2 regions of the Kitasatospora sp. NPDC058965 genome follow, and region 2 is predicted to be linked to the other one. Evidence: riboswitches for the same ligand, from Rfam matches in the RefSeq annotation. Region 2 holds a riboswitch; the other holds the start of a gene.
The links. Region 2 has a riboswitch for cobalamin ahead of ACFW1A_RS07445 (ribonucleoside-diphosphate reductase subunit alpha). Riboswitches for the same ligand answer to the same signal wherever they lie in the genome.
Positions count from the first base shown of each region.

Region 1: another riboswitch for cobalamin. It lies ahead of ACFW1A_RS19175 (cobalamin biosynthesis protein); the one in region 2 lies ahead of ACFW1A_RS07445 (ribonucleoside-diphosphate reductase subunit alpha).

Region 1 is NZ_JBHYKG010000106.1:1,959-6,824, forward strand. Features, by position in the region: gene ACFW1A_RS19160 (hypothetical protein) at 1-1,053, opposite strand, end outside; gene ACFW1A_RS19165 (hypothetical protein) at 1,452-2,570, opposite strand; gene ACFW1A_RS19170 (helix-turn-helix domain-containing protein) at 2,702-3,391, opposite strand; cobalamin riboswitch at 3,563-3,714, shown strand; gene ACFW1A_RS19175 (cobalamin biosynthesis protein) at 3,748-4,683, shown strand; gene ACFW1A_RS19180 (cobyric acid synthase) at 4,680-4,866, shown strand, end outside.
Region 2 is NZ_JBHYKG010000027.1:21,048-25,913, reverse strand. Features, by position in the region: gene ACFW1A_RS07460 (helix-turn-helix domain-containing protein) at 1-105, opposite strand, end outside; gene ACFW1A_RS07455 (hypothetical protein) at 198-566, shown strand; gene ACFW1A_RS07450 (GNAT family N-acetyltransferase) at 509-1,054, shown strand; cobalamin riboswitch at 1,157-1,288, shown strand; gene ACFW1A_RS07445 (ribonucleoside-diphosphate reductase subunit alpha) at 1,443-3,854, shown strand; gene ACFW1A_RS07440 (ribonucleotide-diphosphate reductase subunit beta) at 3,893-4,866, shown strand, end outside.

The DNA of each region.
Region 1 (4,866 bases), on a different contig from region 2:
CAGCGCGTAGGGGCGCAGCACCGCCTCGTCGACCGCGGAGCGGACCGCCTGCTCGGCGGTGCCGCCGGCCACCCGCAGCGCCTCGAAGGCGAGCCCGCGCAGCAGGGCGTCCTCGCCGCGGGCCACCTCCAGCAGCTCGGCCACCGCGCGGTCCACCGGGCGGGCCGCCACCCAGGCGCGGTACTCGGCCCGGGCCGGGCCCGGGGAGTAGTGGGCGCACGCGTCCAGCAGCTCCAGGGCGCTCTGCTCGATGTGCCCGGCGGCGGTCTGCGCCACCGTGCAGATCTCCTCCAGCTTGGCCCGCACCGCCCAGTGCCCGAGCGGCGAGAGCTCGGCGGCGCTGTCCGCGCGGACCACGGCCCCGACCGCCGCCAGGCCGTCCAGGATCCAGTCCAGCACCGCGGCCACGTCCGAGGGCGCCGGCGGGGCGTCCACCTGGGGCTCGCGGCAGGTGCCGCGCACCGCCGAGACGGCGGAGGCGGCGTGCGGGACCGGCGAGAGCGCGGCGAAGTTGCTGCCGCCGTGCCGGCGCTCGTCCAGACCGCGGCGCAGCAGCTCCATCAGCTCGCTCTCGGCCACCGGGCCGTCCACCAGGTGCAGGAAGGAGAGCAGCTGCGGGGCCTGGTCGACGGCCTGCCCGGCGAGCACCGCGAAGACGCCGCGCAGGGCGGCCGGCGGCACCGGGGCGAGCAGGGTCCAGGCGTCGAACAGCGCGGACCAGCCGCGCAGCACCGCCTCGTCGTCGTGCTCCCAGGCGTGCAGCCGCCAGCCCGGGCCGGCACCGCCGTCCCGCGGCTCGATCAGGCCGACCAGCAGCGCCTGGCCCCAGGCGCGGGCCGCCGCGCCGACCGTCATGGCCAGCGCCCGGCCGGCCGCGCGGGCGTCGTCGGGGAGGAGTTCGCCGCGCTTGTCGACGTGCTCCAGTTCGCCGGCCCAGCGGGCGATCCGGACCGCGTCGGCCAGCATGGCGCGGGCCGGTGGGGCGAGTTCGCCGGGGCCGGGGAAGCCCTCCGGCACCGGGACCCGGCCGCGCCCGGGGGCGGGCCTGGGCATCCGCCGGCGGAGCGGAGCACGGCCCGGCTGGGCGGCTGCGCCGTCGGGCCGGCGGGCCGTACCGGGAAGACGGGTCACCGTCGCGCCGGTACCCGGGGTCGGCGGGAGCGGGGCATCACGGTCGCGCGGATTCCGAGACGTCACGCCGTGCAGTCTTCCCCGTGTATGGGGCGCTTGTCACATCGAGTTCGGCGCGTCTTGTACTGCTTCAGGTGGCAATCGGGGCGGAGTCGGGGCAAGAGGGCCCAAACCGGGCCGCCGCCCACCGGCCCTGAACTGTGCACGACAGTAGTGGTGGCACCGTGCGTGGTCAAGGGGTGACCCTACGGGATCACCCGGCGCCGGCGCCAGGGGTGGCGGTCCCGTCCCGCCGGGGTACCCCGGCGGGACGGGACCGGTCACAGGATCGGGGTCAGGAACCGGCGCAGCGTCTCCTCGTAGCCGGCCGGGTCGGCGTTCCACAGCGCGGCGTGGGCCGCACCCGGCACGGGGTGCAGGCTCACCAGGTCCTGGCGGCGGTGGGCCAGCCGCTGGGCACCGGGCCAGGGGGCCACCTCGTCCTGCGGGCTGTGCAGCAGCAGGGTGGGTGCGAACAGGTCGGTGCCGGCCGCGATCCGGGCGAACCCGGCCAGGTCGACCCCGGTGCGCCCCTCCGCCGACCAGGCGCCCAGCTGCCCGGCCAGCGCGGTCGGCACCCCGGCGGCGGCGGCCACCCCGCGCACCGTGGCACCCGGCTCCAGCACCGCGGAGTCCAGCACCAGGCCGGCCACGCTGGTGCGGTAGTCCGAGCGGGCCGCCGCGTGCAGCACCGCGGCCGCGCCCACCGACCAGCCGTAGAGCACGACCCGGCCGGCCCCGGCCTCCTTGGCGAACCTGATCGCGGCGTCCACGTCGTGCCACTCGGTCTCGCCGAAGTGCCCGATCCCGTCCGGCGAGGCGGGCGCGCCCTGGTCGCCCCGGTAGCTGACCACCAGCGCGGGCAGCTGCAGCCGCTTCAGCAGCTGCAGCACCGGCAGCGCCTGGCGCCGGTCGGCCAGCACGCCGTGCACCAGGATCACCCAGGTGCCGCGGACCGCCGGCACGTACCAGGCGGGCAGCGCGCCCAGCTCGCCGTCCACCACCACGTCCATGTAGTCCAGTCCGCAGGCCGAGCCCGGGTCGCCGCGCAGCACCCGGGTGGTCAGCTCCACCTCGGTGCCGGCCGCCGGCGGGCTGCCCGCGCTCAGCTCCAGGCGGCGGGTGACGGTCTGCGGGTCGGTGGCCAGCACCTCGCCGACCACCGCGTGCCCGCCGGGCCACTCCAGCGCGTACCGGCCGCGCCGGGAGCTCGCGGTGGTGCGGGTCAGGGTGATCCGGTCGGCGGCGAGCTGGTGCACCCGCAGTTCGGGCTCGCCCTCGCCCTCGGTCCGCTCGGGGCGCAGGCTCAGGTCGGAGACCCGGCGCCCGATCAGCAGCGCGGCCGCGCCGGCTCCGATGGCAACAGCGGTGGCCGTGGCGACGACGGTTCCCCAACGCATGGCTCTCCCCGGGATGGTGACGGCGGCTCGGACGGGCCAATCCAGTTCACCCCGCCGCAGGCCGGACGGCCACCGCAACGCCGCCGTTGGGAGACACTGCGCGAGGTGCCCCGGCCGGCCGCCCCGGCACGTCACACGGGCAGGCCTCCGGTGTCCCGGCCGGTGAGCAGGGCCCAGAAGCGCTCGTCCACCGGCGCCTCCGGCGGGGTGCTCGGGGCGGTCGCGCCCCAGTGCGAGGTGACCTGGTACTCGCCCTGCAGGGCGGCCAGCACGGCGGCCAGGGTGGCCGTGGGCACCGGGACCAGCCGGCCGACCGCGGCGAGCTGGGCCTGCCAGCGGCCGTCCACGCACTGGCGCAGCCGCCGCTCCAGCTCCGGGCCGCCGCCGGTGATCCGCAGCAGGTCGCGCAGCCGCAGCCCCAGCACCTCGGCGAGCGCGGCGGTCTGCGCCTCGTCACCGGTCCAGCGGCCGGTCAGCTCGGCGGCGGTGTAGCCGCGCGGGTTCATCCCGATCCGGGCGGCCGCCTGGTCCGCGGTGAGCTCGCGGGCCAGCCGGAAGTCCCGCAGCGAGCCCGGCGCCGCGTCCATCAACTGGACCGCCGGGCACCACAGCGCCCGGGCCAGCGCGATGAACTCCGTCTCGTCCGGGCGGAACTCCCCGCTCTCCCAGCCCAGCACGTGCGAGGGGAGCAGCCGCACCCCGTGCGCGGCCATCCCGGCCGCCACCTGGTCCGGGGTCAGTCCCAGGCCCACCCGGTGCGCACGGGCGGCCTGCGGGGAGAACGGGACCGGGGCGGGGGCGGTGAACCGGCGGCTTCGCATGGCGCCGACGCTAGGCCCGCCCGCGCACCGCTCCCCAGCCGCTGAACGCACGAAGCGCCGCGGCCGCCCCTGACGCAGTGTTGGACGATCCACCAGTCGTGGCCGCGTCGACGACGGCGGCGCCGGTGTGATCAACCACTCCGCCGGCTGCCGTGAGGCCTGGTTGACGCCCGGTTGACCAGCGTGATGGGATCCTTGGGCCATACGGAGGCAAGCAGAGGAAGCCGGTGCGAATCCGGCGCGGTCCCGCCACTGTCACCGGGGAGCGCGACGCACCGTCAGCCCCCGGGAGCCAGGAACTCGCCCCTCCGGATTCACGTCGAGCCAGGGCGCGGACCCTGAGTGAGGACCCGTCGATGCAGCGCGCCGTCACCGGCCATGCGCTCGGTGCGGTGATCGGCTTCGCCGCCGACGCCGTCTTCGCCGACCCCCGGCGCGGCCACCCGGTGGCCGCCTTCGGCCGGGCCGCCAGCGCCCTGGAGCGCGCCCTCTGGCGCGACCACCGCGGCGCCGGCGCCCTGCACACCGCGCTCGCGGTGGGCACCGTGGCGCTGGGCGCCGCCGCCCTGGAGCGCGGCGCCGGCCCGGTCCGCCGCACCGCCACCGCGGCCCTGGCCACCTGGACCGTGCTCGGTGCCACCTCGCTGCTGCGCGAGGCCCGCACCATCGGCCGGTCGCTGGCCGCCGAGGACCTGACGGCGGCGCGGGAGCGGCTGCCGCACCTGTGCGGCCGCGACCCCAGCGCGCTGGACGGTCAGCAGATCGCCCGCGCGGTGGTCGAGTCGGTGGCCGAGAACACTGCCGACGCGGTGGTGAACGCGCTGGTCTGGGGAGCCCTGGCCGGCCCGCCCGGGCTGCTCGCCTTCCGGGCCGTCAACACCCTGGACGCGATGGTGGGGCACAAGTCCGTCCGCTACCGCCGGTTCGGCTGGGCCGCGGCCCGGCTGGACGACGTGGCGGGCTGGCCGGGCGCCCGGCTGACCGCGCTGCTCGCGGTGGCCGCCGCCGACTCCCCCGGCACCGCCTGGCGGGTCTGGCGCCGCGACGGCGGCAGCCACCCCAGCCCCAACGCCGGCCAGGCCGAGTCCGCCTTCGCGGGCGCGCTGGGCGTCCGGCTCGGCGGCACCCTGCAGTACGGCGACCGCGTGGAGCACCGGCCGGTGCTGGGCGCCGAGCTGCGGCCGGTCGCGGTCGCCGACATCGAACGCGCCTGCCGGCTCTCCCGCCGGGTGGGTCTGCTGGCGCTGGGAACCACGGTGGTGGCCCGGCTGCTGTGGAAGGGACGGACATGAGCAACGCGATCCTGGTGGCCGGCACCACCTCGGACGCCGGCAAGAGCGTGGTGACCGCCGGGATCTGCCGCTGGCTGGCCCGCAAGGGGGTCCGGGTGGCGCCGTTCAAGGCGCAGAACATGTCGCTCAACTCGATGGTCACCGCCGACGGCGCGGAGATCGGCCGGGCCCAGGTGATGCAGG
Region 2 (4,866 bases):
GCTCCGGTCCAGCCCGAACACCTCGCTGGCCACGCCCAGCTCGAAGGGGTGCACGTCCTCCAGCACCACCGCGACCACGTTCTGCAGGGTTCCGCTCAGCGCCATGGGGGCAGCCTAGCGAACCACTGGCAGGAATTCGACGGAGAGTGGCATTGCTGCCACTCGTTCCGCTTCGAACCGGTTGCCAGGCTGGAGCCATGACCTCCACGCTGGCGAACGCACTCCTCGTCCTCGGCCTGGTCGGCGGCTTCGGCGCCCTCGGCCTGCTGCTCGGCCGCGACCTCGACCGCACCGGACGGCACGGCCGCGACAACTGGCACCGCCCGACCGGCTACCCCGCCGACCCCGGTCAGCCCGACCGGCTGCACCGCACCGCCGTCCCGACCGCCGTCCCGACCGCCGTCTCCCCCGCCGTCCCGGCCGCCGACGCCCCGGCCGCCGACGCCGCCGACCGCCTGCGCGGCACCCTCCCCGCCGCCTCCGACCTGCGCCTTGGCACACTGGTCCGATGGACCTCGTCATCCGCCCCGCGCTCGAAGCAGACCTGCACGCCGCAGGCGAGGTGACCGTGGAGGCGTTCGTCGGCGACGGCCACACCCCGCCCGACGCCCAGTACGTGAGCCTGCTGCGCGACGCCCGCCGCCGCGCCGCCGAGGCCGAGCTGCTCGTCGCCGTCGACCCGGCCGACCTCTCCCGGGGCCCGGCCGGCCGGGTGCTCGGCACCGTCACGCTGGCCGTCGGCGGCACCGAGTGGGCCGACATCGCCGGCCCCGACGAGGGCGAGATCCGGATGCTGGCGGCCGCGGCCGCCGCCCGGGGCCGCGGCGTCGGCGAGGCCCTGGTGCGCGCCACGGTGGACCGCTGCCGCGCGCTGGGCCTGGCGGGCATGGCCTTCTCCACCCGCCCCGGGATGCGGGCCGCGCACCGGATCTACGAGCGGGTCGGCTTCGCCCGCTGCCCGGAGCGCGACTGGAGCCCGCGCGAGGGCATCGACCTGTGGGTCTACACGATGGCGTTCCGGACCGGTGCCGACGCGGCGTCAGGCGCCCGCTGACCCGGGATCAGGCCGGTTTCCGCGAAGCCGCCAGCACCACAGCGCGACGGATCCAACACGCCGCCGACACTACATCTGGGCCTGCGTCGGGCAGCCGCCACTACATGTATGCTCACTCTCGCTGTCGACGCAGGGGAACCCGGTGCGAGTCCGGGACTGCCCCGCAGCGGTGAGCGCGACCGGCCACGCCCGGCGCCGCGAGTCCGAGTACCTGCCGACGGTGTGCCACCCGGGCCTCCCCGCAGGGGCCTTCACAGCACCAGTACCGTCCGGCCCCGCGGGTGGGCCAGGGTGACGACGCGCGCGCCGGAACGTTTCGCCGTGCCGTTTTCCCTGTCGCGCCCCAGTGGTCGGACACGTCCGCCGCCGCCACAGGAGAGAGTGCGCCTTGACCGTCGCTGCCTCAGTCGCCCTGCCGTCCCAGGGAAATGCAGATGCCCCCACCGACCCCGGTACGGCGCTGCTTCGGCTGCTCACTGATTGCAGCACCGACCTTCCGCAGGTGGACCCCGGCCACGTCGCCGCCGCCGCGCTGCGCGGCCGCCACGCCGGTTCGGACTTCGCCGAGCTGCGCGGGCTGGCCGTGGACGCCGCCGCTTCGATGATCGCCGAGGACCCGCAGTACTCGAAGCTGGCCGCCCGGCTGCTCGCCCAGGAGATCCTGGACGAGGCCGCGACCCAGGGCGTGGTCAGCTTCACCGATTCGATCGTCGTCGGCCACGGCGAGGGCCTGATCGGCGACTCCACCGCCGACTTCGTGGCCAAGCACGCCGCGGCGCTGAACGCGCTGGTGGACCCCTCGGGCGACGACCGGTTCGAGTACTTCGGCCTGCGCACCGTGCAGTCCCGCTACCTGCTGCGCCACCCGATCACCCGCAAGGTGGTGGAGACGCCCCAGCACTTCCTGCTCCGGGTGGCCTGCGGCCTGGCGGTCGGCGACACCGCCCGGTCGGTGGCCGAGGTGGCCGAGCTGTACCGCCTGATGAGCCGGCTGGAGTACCTGACCAGCTCGCCCACCCTGTTCAACTCCGGCACCCGGCACCCGCAGATGTCCAGCTGCTACCTGCTGGACTCGCCGCTGGACAACCTGGACTCGATCTACTCCCGCTACGCGCAGATCGCCCGGCTCTCCAAGCACGCCGGCGGCATCGGCCTGTCCTACTCCCGGATCCGCTCGCGCGGCAGCCTGATCCGCGGCACCAACGGCCAGTCCAACGGCATCGTGCCGTTCCTGCGCACCCTGGACTCCTCGGTCGCCGCGGTCAACCAGGGCGGCCGGCGCAAGGGCGCGGCCTGCGTCTACCTGGAGACCTGGCACGCGGACATCGAGGAGTTCCTGGAGCTGCGCGACAACACCGGCGAGGAGGCCCGCCGGACCCACAACCTCAACCTGGCGCACTGGATCCCGGACGAGTTCATGCGCCGGGTCAACGCCAACGCCGACTGGTCGCTCTTCTCGCCGGCCGACGTGCCCGAGCTCGTCGACCTGTGGGGCGCGGACTTCGACGAGGCGTACCTGAAGGCCGAGCAGGCCGGCAAGGCCGTGCGCACCATCCCCGCGCAGACCCTGTACGCCCGGATGATGCGCACCCTGGCGCAGACCGGCAACGGCTGGATGACCTTCAAGGACGCCTCCAACCGGGCCGCCAACCAGACCGCGCTGCCGGGCCGCACGGTGCACTCCTCCAACCTGTGCACCGAGATCCTGGAGGTCACCGACGACTCCGAGACCGCGGTCTGCAACCTCGGCTCGGTCAACCTCGGCGCCCACCTGGCCGAGGGCGCGAGCGCCGCGGACCTGCTGACCGCGATGGACTGGGAGCGGCTGGACGCCACCGTGCGCACCGCGGTGACCTTCCTGGACCGCGTGGTGGACATCAACTTCTACCCGACCACCGAGGCCGGCACCTCCAACTCGCGCTGGCGCCCGGTGGGCCTGGGCGTGATGGGCCTGCAGGACGTCTTCTTCAAGCTGCGCCTGGACTTCGACTCCGCCGAGGCCAAGAAGCTGTCCACGCTGATCGCCGAGCGGATCATGCTGACCGCCTACGAGCGCTCCAGCGAGCTGGCCGAGCAGTTCGGGCAGCACCCGGCCTACGGCGAGACCCGCGCGGCCCGGGGCCAGCTGCACATCGACCACTTCGGCGTGACCCCGCAGTGGCGGGAGCGCTGGGACGCGCTGCGCGCCACGATCGCCCGCACCGGCCTGCGCAACTCGCTGCTGCTGGCGATCGCCCCGACCGCCACCATCGCCTCCATCGCGGGCGTCTACGAGTGCATCGAGCCGCAGGTCTCCAACCTGTTCAAGCGCGAGACGCTGTCCGGCGAGTTCCTCCAGGTCAACCCGTACCTGGTGAAGGAGCTCAAGGAGCTGGGCGTCTGGGACCAGCAGACCCGGGACGCGCTGCGCGACGCCAACGGCAGCGTGCAGGAGCTGGGCTGGCTGCCGGCCGAGGTGCGCTCGCTGTACCGCACCGCCTGGGAGCTGCCGCAGCGCGCGCTGATCGACCTGGCCGCGGCCCGGCAGCCGTACATCGACCAGAGCCAGTCGCTGAACCTGTTCATGGCGGCGCCGACCATCGGCAAGCTGAGCTCGATGTACGCCTACGCGTGGAAGGTCGGTCTGAAGACCACCTACTACCTGCGCTCGCGCCCGGCCACCCGGATCGCCCAGGCCGCCCCCGGCGCCGCCCGCGCCGCCGCGCCGCAGCCCGTGAACACCCCCACCATGACCCAGGCCGAGCAGGACGCCATCGCCTGCTCGCTGGAGAACCCCGAGTCCTGCGAGGCCTGCCAGTGAGCTCCACCCCCGCCGACCAGCCCGACGGCCGGAAGAAGATGCTGCTCGACCCCGGCTTCGAGCTGACCCTGCGTCCGATGCGCTACCCGTCGTTCTACGACCGGTACCGGGACGCGATCAAGAACACCTGGACCGTGGAGGAGGTGGACCTGCACTCCGACGTCGCCGACCTGGCCAAGCTGAGCGAGGGCGAGCGGCACCTGATCGGCCGCCTGGTCGCCTTCTTCGCCACCGGTGACTCGATCGTCGCCAACAACGTGGTGCTGAGCCTCTACAAGCACATCAACTCGCCCGAGGCCCGGCTCTACCTCTCCCGGCAGCTGTTCGAGGAGGCCGTGCACGTCCAGTTCTACCTGACGCTGCTCGACACCTACCTGCCCGACCCGGAGGACCGCGCGGCGGCCTTCGCGGCGGTGGAGAACATCCCCTCCATCGCGCAGAAGGCGCAGTTCTGCTTCACGTACATGAACGCGGTCGACCACCTCGAGTCGCTGCAGACCAAGGACGACCGCCGGGCCTTCCTGCTCAACCTGATCTGCTTCGCGGCCTGCGTGGAGGGCCTGTTCTTCTACGGCGCCTTCGCCTACGTGTACTGGTTCCGCAGCCGCGGCCTGCTGCACGGCCTGGCCACCGGCACCAACTGGGTCTTCCGCGACGAGTCCATGCACATGGACTTCGCCATGTCGGTGGTGGACACGGTGCGCGCCGAGGAGCCCGACCTCTTCGACGACAAGATGGCCCAGCAGGTCACCGAGATGCTGGAGGAGGCCGTCGAGGCCGAGCTCCAGTTCGCCCGCGACCTGTGCGGCGACGGCCTGGCCGGCATGAACACCGAGTCGATGCGCCAGTACCTGGAGGCGGTGGCCGACCAGCGGCTGGCCCGCCTGGGCCTGCCGGTCCGCTACGGCTCGACCAACCCGTTCGGCTTCATGGAGCTGCAGAACGTCCAGGAGCTGACCAACTTCTTCGAGCGCCGGGTCTCGGCGTACCAGGTGGCCGTGGAGGGTTCGGT